2 regions of the Roseomonas haemaphysalidis genome follow, and region 1 is predicted to be linked to the other one. Evidence: riboswitches for the same ligand, from Rfam matches in the RefSeq annotation. Region 1 holds a riboswitch; the other holds the start of a gene.
What was found. A riboswitch is a leader RNA that binds a small molecule or an ion and turns the genes downstream of it on or off. The one in region 1 is predicted to bind glycine.
Positions count from the first base shown of each region.

Region 1 (4,408 bases):
GGGAAAGGTCGGCACCCAGCGGCCGTCCCGCAGGCGGGTGTTCCAGCCCACGTGGTCGGCGTGCAGGTGGGTGCACAGCACCACGTCCACCGCTTCCGGCGGCACGCCCAGCGCGTCCAGAAAGCCACTGGCCGCGCGGCGGTGCCAGTGCGGGTGGGCCGGGCGCTCCTTGTGCTCGCCCACGCAGGTGTCCACCAGCACGGTCAGCCCCGGCAGCCGCAGCAGCAGCGCCTGCATGCCCAGCAGCAGGTCGCCACGCGCGAAGTCCATGTGGTCGGGCTCCAGCAGCGCCCGGTGGGGCAGCAGCTCGCCGAGGTCGCGCCCCGGCATGATGCGCGCGGCCGGCAGGGGAAAGACATCCATGTCGAGCACGAGGTCGACGCGGACGTCGCCAAGGGTGAAGTGCATGTGGCCGTCTCCTTGCCCGGAGGAGTGAAGCATGGAAGCGGGTGGGAAAGAATCCCCCCGCTATTCGGCGCGGATGCCGTTGGCCCGGATCACCTCGCCCCAGCGCTGCGTTTCCGAGCGCACCTGCTCCGCCATGCGGGCGGTGCCGCCGCCCAGCGGCACCACGCCGGCGCCCTGCATCCGCTCCCGCACCTCGGGCCGCCGCAGGGCCTCGTCGAAGGCGGCGTTCAGCGCCTCGGCCACCGCCGGCGGCGTGCGCGGCGGCGCCAGAAAGCCGAACCAGCTGTCGATCACCACGCCGGGCGCGCCGGCCTCGGCGAAGGTCGGCAGGTCGGGCAGCTCCGGCAGGCGCCCGGCCGCCAGGGTGGCGACCGGCTGCACCGCGCCCGCGCGGATCTGCGGCAGGATGGACGGCAGGTTGTCGAAGAACACGTCCACCGTGCCGGCGACGAGGTCCGTGATGGCGGGGCCGCTGCCGCGATACGGCACATGCACCCAGTCCAGCCCGAAGCGCGTGCGCAGCAGCTCCGGCCCCAGGTGGTTGGAGGCGCCGACGCCGGACGAGGCGAAGGTGACGGTACCAGGCTTGGCGCGCACCAGCGCGATCACCTCCGGCAGGGTGCGGGCGGGAAAGCCGCGGCGCGTGACCATGACGTTGCGCACCGCGCCGGTCAGGATCACGGGCACGAAGCCGTCCAGCTCGTAGCCCGGCTGCGCGTAGAGCGAGGGGTTGGCGCCGCAGGGGCCAAAGGCGCATTGCACCAGCACGGAGCCGTCCGCAGCGCCGCGCTGCGCCTCGCCCATGCCGATGTTGCCGTTGGCGCCGGCGCGGTTGTCCACCACGGCGCCGCGCGGCAGCCGGGTCGAGACGGCCTCCGCCAGCAGGCGCGCCACGATGTCGCCGGTGCCGCCCGGGGGCGAGGGGACGATGATGCGCAGCGGCCGGTCCGGCAGCTGCGCCCGGGCGGGCGGCGGGAAGGCGAGCAGGCAAAGGCCGAGCATGGCCAGGATGTGTCGCATGGAACGCGGCTTTCCTGTAATTTCCCGGGGCCGGCGGTCCGCTTGGCGCGGCTTCCGCCAGGCCCCGTCGGCAGCCTAAAGCCATGCCGCGCCGGGCGACAGCGGCGGCGGCCGGACGCGGATTCCCGTTGACGCCCGGCAGGGGAAAGGTGGATGCTTCTCCTTGTCCATGCACGGCATGCGGGAGAGCGCGGTTCCGGCCGCCGCCGACGGAGCAACCCCCCGGGAAACTCTCAGGCACCAGGGACCGCATGCCGGGGACGATCTGGAGAGAGGCGCCTCGCGCGCCCACCGAAGGGGATGCCGGCGGCAGCGCCGGTCACGCTCTCAGGTAACAGGACAGATGGGGGCGGAACGGCACGGGCCGTGCCGCAAACCCTTGCCTGGAGCCCGTCATGAGCACGGTCGCCATCATCGGAGCCGGCATCACCGGCGTCACCACCGCCTATGCGCTGCTGGAGCGCGGGCATTCCGTCATCGTGCTGGACCGCCACCGCTACGCCGCGATGGAAACCTCCTTCGCCAACGGCGGCCAGCTTTCGGCCAGCAACGCCGAGGTGTGGAACAGCGTGTCCACCATCGCCAAGGGCATGAAGTGGATGCTGCGGCGGGACGCGCCGCTGCTGCTGAACCCGCGCCCCGGGCTGCACAAATACGGCTGGCTGGGCGAGTTCGTCGGCCGCATCCCGCAGTACCGCGACAACACCATCGCCACCACGCGGCTGGCCATCGCGGCGCGGGCGCAGCTGTTCGGCATCGCCGAGCGCGAGAACATCGACTTCGACCTGCGCCGGCGCGGCATTCTGCACGTCTACCGCGACAAGGCGGGCTTCGATGCCGCCGCCCGCGTCAACGGCCTGCTGCGCGAAGGCGGCCTCGACCGCGCGGCCGTGACGCCGGAGGAGATGCGCGGGATCGAGCCGGCGCTGGGCGGGCAGTGGCACGGCGGCTTCTTCACGCCGTCCGACTCCACGGGCGACATCCACAAGTTCACCCGCGGGCTGGCCGAGGCCTGCCAGCGCCGCGGCGCGCGCTTTCTGCTGGACGCCGAGGTGACGGGCATCGCCCACCAGCAGGGCGGGCTCCGCATCGACTGGCGCCCCGCCGGCGGCCCGCAGGGCGCGGGCGAGGTGCTGGCGGTGGACCAGGTGGTGATCTGCGCCGGCGTGGCCAGCCGCCGCTTCGCCGCCATGCTGGGGGACCGGGTCAACGTCTACCCGGTGAAGGGCTATTCCATCACGGTGCAGCTGGACGATGCTGGAAGCCGGCAGGCGGCGCCACAGGTCAGCCTGCTGGACGATGCCACCAAGATCGTCACCAGCCGCCTGGGCGAGGACCGCTTCCGCGTCGCCGGCACCGCCGAGTTCAACGGCGAAAACCGCGACATCCGCGCCGACCGGGTGAAGCCGCTGGTGGACTGGGTGCAGCAGTTGTTCCCCGGCGTGTCCACCGCGCGCGTGGTGCCCTGGGCCGGACTGCGCCCGATGACGCCCAACCTGATGCCGCGCGTCGGCGCCGGCAGCCGCCCGGGCGTGTTCTACAACACCGGGCACGGCCACCTGGGCTGGACGCTGTCGGCCGCCACCGCGCAGATGGCGGCGGATGCGGTGGATGCGGCGGCCGGCACCGGCCTGCGGGCCGCCGCCTAGCGGCCCCTGGGGGCCCCTGGGGGCCGCGCTGCCGCCTCAGTGCAGCGGCGCGGCCTTCAGGAAGCTTTGCCGGTCGCCGGACGTGACGCTGACCTCGAAGCGGTCGTCCTCGCGCTCCAGCGTCAGGGGAATGCTGGCGCCGGCATCGCCCACCGCCCAAAGGGCACGGAAAAAGGCGGCGATGTCGCTCACCGGCGTTTCGTCCACCGCCAGCACCACGTCGCCCTTGCGCAACCCGGCCCGCGCCGCCGGACCGCGCGGCGTGACGCCCACCAGCACCACCTGCCCTTCGTCCGAGCTGGCGGACACGCCCAGCCACGGGCGCGGCGGGCGGGCCGGGCGGCCCAGCGTCAGCATCTCGTCCAGGATGGGCGCCAGCAGGTCCACCGGCACGCTCATGTTCAGCACCCGCACGCGGCCATCGCCGGGGTCGTGACCCAGCTGGATGGAACCGATGCCCACCACCTCGCCCGCCGGGTTGAGCAGCGCGGCGCCACCCCACAGCGGGTGCGCCGGGGCGGTGTAGAGCGCCTCGTCCAGCACGTATTCCCAGTAGCCGGTGAATTCCTGGCGCGACACCACCCGCGCCGCCAGCGCCCCGGCGCGGCCGCCGGCGCCGGCGAACACCACCTGGGCGCCCACCGGCACCTCGGAGGAGCGGCCGAGCGGCAGCGCCGGGACGCCCAGCGAGCCCAGCGCCTGCACCAGCCCGAAGCCGGTCACCTGGTCGTAGCCCAGCACATGGCCGGCCACCACGCGGCCCGTGGCGGTGGTCAGCCAGATCTCCTGCGCCTCGGTCACCAGGTAGCCGATGGTCAGCAGCAGGCCGCTGTCACGGATCAGCACGGCATTGCCCAGCCGCTCCGTGCCCAGGGTGCCGGCGGTGAAGGCGTCCTCCGGCACCCTGGCATGCAGGGTCACGACGGCAGAGAGCGCCTGGTCCAGGTCGTAGGCATAGTCCTCGGGCCGCGGGCGCAGGGGCTCCGGAACCCGGTCCTCGTCGTCTGCTGCTGCCATGGCCTTGCCTCCTGTCCTGCCTGTCGTCGCGGTCGCAGCCGGGGTAACGCCCGGCGGCGGCCTCCGGTGGCACGCCGGCCGCTATCGGGCTTCCGGGACGGCCAGCGCCTCCGGCCGCGCCGGGCGGTCGCGCCGCGCCATGGCGCGGGCGACCACGTAGAAGACCGGCGTGAAGACCAGCCCGAAGCCGGTCACGCCCAGCATGCCGGCGAACACCGCGGTGCCGAGGCTTTGCCGCATCTCCGCCCCCGCGCCCGTCGCGATGGCCAGCGGCAGCACGCCCAGGATAAAGGCCAGCGAGGTCATCAGAATCG
Region 1 is NZ_CP061177.1:580,138-584,545, forward strand. Features, by position in the region: gene IAI59_RS02635 (MBL fold metallo-hydrolase) at 1-408, opposite strand, end outside; gene IAI59_RS02640 (Bug family tripartite tricarboxylate transporter substrate binding protein) at 469-1,428, opposite strand; glycine riboswitch at 1,600-1,688, shown strand; glycine riboswitch at 1,692-1,773, shown strand; gene IAI59_RS02645 (D-amino acid dehydrogenase) at 1,824-3,077, shown strand; gene IAI59_RS02650 (S1C family serine protease) at 3,114-4,094, opposite strand; gene IAI59_RS02655 (efflux RND transporter permease subunit) at 4,176-4,408, opposite strand, start outside.

Region 2 (4,408 bases), 1.1 Mb from region 1:
TGCACAAAGCGCAGCCGCTGCACCAGCGCCTGCCCCATGGCGGTGTTGATGCGCCCGATCAGCTGCGGTGCCAGGTGCTGCAGCTCCATCGCCACCGGGCCGGAGCAGGCCAGCGTCAGCGTGCCGCCGGAGACGCCGCGCGGCACCGTCTGCGCCGCCAGCACCGGCCCCGCGATCTGCGGCCAGTCGATGATCAGCTGCGCCGCCGCCGGGCTGCGCTTGCGGAACACCGGCCGGGTCAGCGCCGGCAGCAGCGCGCCCAGCGCGCGTGGCCCGCGGTCCGACCGCCATCCGGGGCCGCCATCGGGCGCCAGGGCCGGCTTTTGCGCGGTTTTCGCCGCCGGGGGGGTTGCGCCGCCGCCGTTCCGGTCCTTTTGCTGCATACGTGCTGCCCGCCGCCTCCCTGCTTCTCGAATGGTACGACCGCCACCGCCGCACCCTGCCCTGGCGGGAAGCGACGCGCGATCCATACCGTATATGGCTCTCCGAGGTCATGTTGCAGCAGACCACGGTCGCCGCCGTCGGCCCGCGCTGGCGCCGCTTCCTGGTTCGCTTCCCGGATGTCGAAACCCTCGCCGCCGCCCCCTGGGACGCGGTGGCCGAGGAATGGGCCGGGCTCGGCTACTACGCCCGCGCCCGCAACCTGCACGCCTGCGCCCAGGCCGTGGTGGCGCGCGGCGGCTTTCCCGACACGGAGGACGAGCTGCGGGCATTGCCCGGCATCGGCGCCTATACCGCCGCCGCCGTGGCCGCCATCGCCTTTGGCCGCCCCACCGTGCCGCTGGACGGCAATGTCGAGCGCGTCACCGCCCGGCTCGGCGCCATCGAGGCCCCGCTGCCCGGCGCCCGCCCGGCGCTGGCCGCCCTGGCCCGCCGCTGGATGGAGCAGGACGCCGCCCGCGCCCGGCCATCGGATTTCGTGCAGGCCCTGTTCGACCTCGGCGCCACCATTTGCACGCCGCGCAGCCCGGCCTGCGCCCTGTGCCCCTGGCGCTCGGACTGCGAGGGCTTCCGCACCGGCCTCGCCCCCAGCCTGCCGCGCAAGGCGGCCAAGAAGGCCCGCCCCTTGAAGCGCGGCGTGCACTTCCTGCTGCTGGACGGCACCGGCCGCCTGTTGCTGCGCCGCCGCCCGCCCACCGGCCTGCTGGGCGGCATGCTGGAATTGCCCGGCACCCCCTGGCGCGAAACCCCCTGGACCGACGCCGAGATCCCGCCCTTCGCCCCCCTGCCCGGCCTGGACTGGCGGGCGCTGGACGGCGAGGCGAAGCACGGCTTCACGCATTTCGAGCTGCACATGGCGCTGCGGGTCGCCACCGCGCCGCCCGGCGCCAACCTGCGCGACGGCGAGTGGATGACGCTGGCCGCCGCGCGGGCCGCGCTGCCGGGGACCATGCAGAAGCTGCTCGACTTGGCGGAGAGCGAGGGGGCGATGGGGTAAAGGCCGGGGGAAGGAATTCCCCCGGACCCCCATCCTTTTTCTGCTTGATGGCGCCGGGTTGGGCGGTCAGGCGGGCCCTCACCGTGGTTCTGACCGGCAAACAGGCAAAAGAAAGATGGGGGCTCGGGGGAATTCTTTTCCCCGACCTTCTGCACCGTTGCCTCGCGCCCGCTGCTCGGGCAGAGAGAACCCCACCCGCTGATCCCGCGCGGGAGAGCATGGCAGGCAAGGCGCCCTGCCGTCGCCGAAGGCGCAACCGGCCCCCGGAAACGCTCAGGCACCAGGAACCGCGTGGGGAAGGGGACTCTGGAAAGCCCGGCGCGCGAGCGCCGGCACCGACGGAGTAAGGCGCGAGGCTTTCGCGCTGAATCTCTCAGGTCATCGGACAGAGGGGGGCCACGAACCCGGACACGCCGCGCGCAGGCGCGGCGATGGAGGCTGCGTGGCCGATACGACTGAAACGCTTCTGGAAACCCCCCTCGCCTCCCTGCACCGGGAGCTGGGCGGCAAGATGGTGCCCTTCGCGGGCTATGCCATGCCCGTGCAGTACCCCGCCGGCATCATGGCCGAGCATCTGGCGACGCGCGCCGGTGCCGCGCTGTTCGACGTGTCCCACATGGGACAGGCCGAGCTGGTGGGCGAAGGCGCCGCCGCGGCGCTGGAGCGCCTGACGCCGGCCGACGTGCAGATCCTGAAGCCGGGCCGCCAGAAGTACGGGCTGCTGACCACGGAAGCCGGCGGCATCCTGGACGACTTCATGGTCGCCAATCTCGGCGACCGCCTGTTCCTGGTGGTCAACGCCAGCCGCAAGGCGGTGGACTACGCGGCGATCGAGGCGGCGCTGCCCTCCGGCGTGTCCCTGAAGCGCCTGCCGGACCGCGCGCTGGTGGCCTTCCAGGGCCCGGGCGCCGTGGCATCGCTGGCCACCATCGCGCCCGCCGTCGCCGGCATGCGCTTCATGGACGTGCTGGCGGTGGAGATCGCCGGCATCCCCACGCTGGTCAGCCGCAGTGGCTACACCGGCGAGGACGGCGTGGAGATCTCCGTGCCGGCGGAGGAGGCCGAAAGCCTCGCCCGCGCGCTGCTGGCCCTGCCGGGCGCCACGGCGGCCGGCCTCGGCGCGCGCGACTCGCTGCGCCTGGAAGCCGGGCTGTGCCTGTATGGCAACGATATCGACGAGACGACCAGCGCGGTGGAAGCCAATCTGGTGTGGACCATCGGCAAGCGCCGCCGCACCGAATGGAACTTCCCCGGCGCGGACCGCGTGCGCGAGGAGCTGGACAACGGCCCGAAGCGCCTGCGCGTCGGCATCCTGCCCGACGGCCGGCAGCCGGCACGCGGCCACACCCCCGTGCAGGTGGGCGGCGACGTGGTCGGCGAGATCACCAGCGGCGGCTTCGGCCCCAGCCTGAACGGCCCCTGCGCCATGGGCTACGTGGCGCGCGGGCATGCCGCCGACGGCACGGCGCTGGACCTGATGGTGCGCGGCAAGGCCTCGCCCGCCCGCGTCGCGGCCACCCCCTTCTTTCCCCACCGCTACATTCGCTGAGGAGCCCTGTCATGGCTGAAACCAAGTACACCAAGGACCACGAGTGGGTGCGGCTGGAAGGTGGCGTGGCCACCATCGGCATCACCGACCACGCGCAGACCGCGCTGGGCGACGTGGTGTTCGTGGAACTGCCCGAGGCCGGGCGTGAGGTCGCGGCCGAGGAGGCCGTGGCGGTGGTCGAAAGCGTCAAGGCGGCGTCCGACGTCTACGCGCCGATCGCCGGCAAGGTGGTCGCGGTGAACGATGCGCTGGTGGACAACCCCTCGCTGGCCAACTCGGCGCCCACCGCCGACGGCTGGTTCTTCAAGATCGAGGCGGCCGACCCCGCCGCCGTGGAGGCCCTGATGAGCGAATCCGACTACGCCGCCTTCGTGGACAGCCTCTGATGACCTCGGCCCTCGACGCGCTGAGCGCGCTGGAAGACCACGGCGCCTTCGCCGCCCGGCATATCGGCCCGTCGGGGGCCGAGATCGCCGCCATGCTGAAGGTGGTGGGCGTCGACAGCCTGGACGCGCTGGCCGACCGCACCGTGCCGGCCGACATCCGCGGCCAGGACTTCTCCACCCTGCCGGCGCCGGCCACGGAAGCCGAGGCCATCGCCGAGCTGCGCGCGCTGTCCGAAAAGAACGTGCTCAAGAAGTCACTGATCGGCATGGGCTACCACGGCACCCACGTGCCGCCGGTCATTCTCCGCAACGTGCTGGAGAATCCGGGCTGGTACACCGCCTATACCCCCTACCAGGCGGAGATTGCCCAGGGGCGGCTGGAAGCGCTGGTCAACTTCCAGACCATGGTGACCGACCTCACCGGCCTGCCGGTGGCGAACGCCTCGCTGCTGGATGAGGCGACGGCGGCGGCCGAGGCGATGGCCATCGCGCTCGCCTCCAACAAGCAGAAGTCGCGCACCATCCTGGTGGCCGCCGACGTGCACCCGCAGACCATCGCCGTGGTGCGCACCCGCGCCGAGCCGCTGAAGCTGACCGTCAGCGTCGTGGCCCCGGCCGAGGTCGTGGCCGCCTGCGGCAGCGAAAAGCCCTTCGCGCTGCTGCTGCAGTATCCCGGCACCACCGGCGAGCTGCGCGACCTGTCGCCCGAGATCGCCGCCGTGCAGGCGGCCGGGGGGCTGGCCATCGTCGCCGCCGACCCGCTGTCCATGGTGTTGCTGCGCGCGCCGGGCGAGATGGGCGCGGATGTGGTCATCGGCTCCAGCCAGCGCTTCGGCGTGCCGATGGGCTATGGCGGCCCGCATGCCGCCTTCATGGCGGTCAAGGACGGGCTGAAGCGGCTGATGCCGGGGCGCCTGGTCGGCGTGTCGCTGGATGCCGCCGGCAAGCCCGCCATGCGCCTGGCGCTGCAGACGCGCGAGCAGCACATCCGCCGCGAAAAGGCGACCAGCAACATCTGCACCGCGCAGGTGCTTC
Region 2 is NZ_CP061177.1:1,644,907-1,649,314, reverse strand. Features, by position in the region: gene IAI59_RS07585 (DUF721 domain-containing protein) at 1-383, opposite strand, end outside; gene IAI59_RS07580 (A/G-specific adenine glycosylase) at 389-1,438, shown strand; glycine riboswitch at 1,638-1,738, shown strand; glycine riboswitch at 1,743-1,829, shown strand; gene gcvT (glycine cleavage system aminomethyltransferase GcvT) at 1,881-2,987, shown strand; gene gcvH (glycine cleavage system protein GcvH) at 2,999-3,373, shown strand; gene gcvP (aminomethyl-transferring glycine dehydrogenase) at 3,373-4,408, shown strand, end outside.
Region 2: another riboswitch for glycine. It lies ahead of gcvT (glycine cleavage system aminomethyltransferase GcvT); the one in region 1 lies ahead of IAI59_RS02645 (D-amino acid dehydrogenase).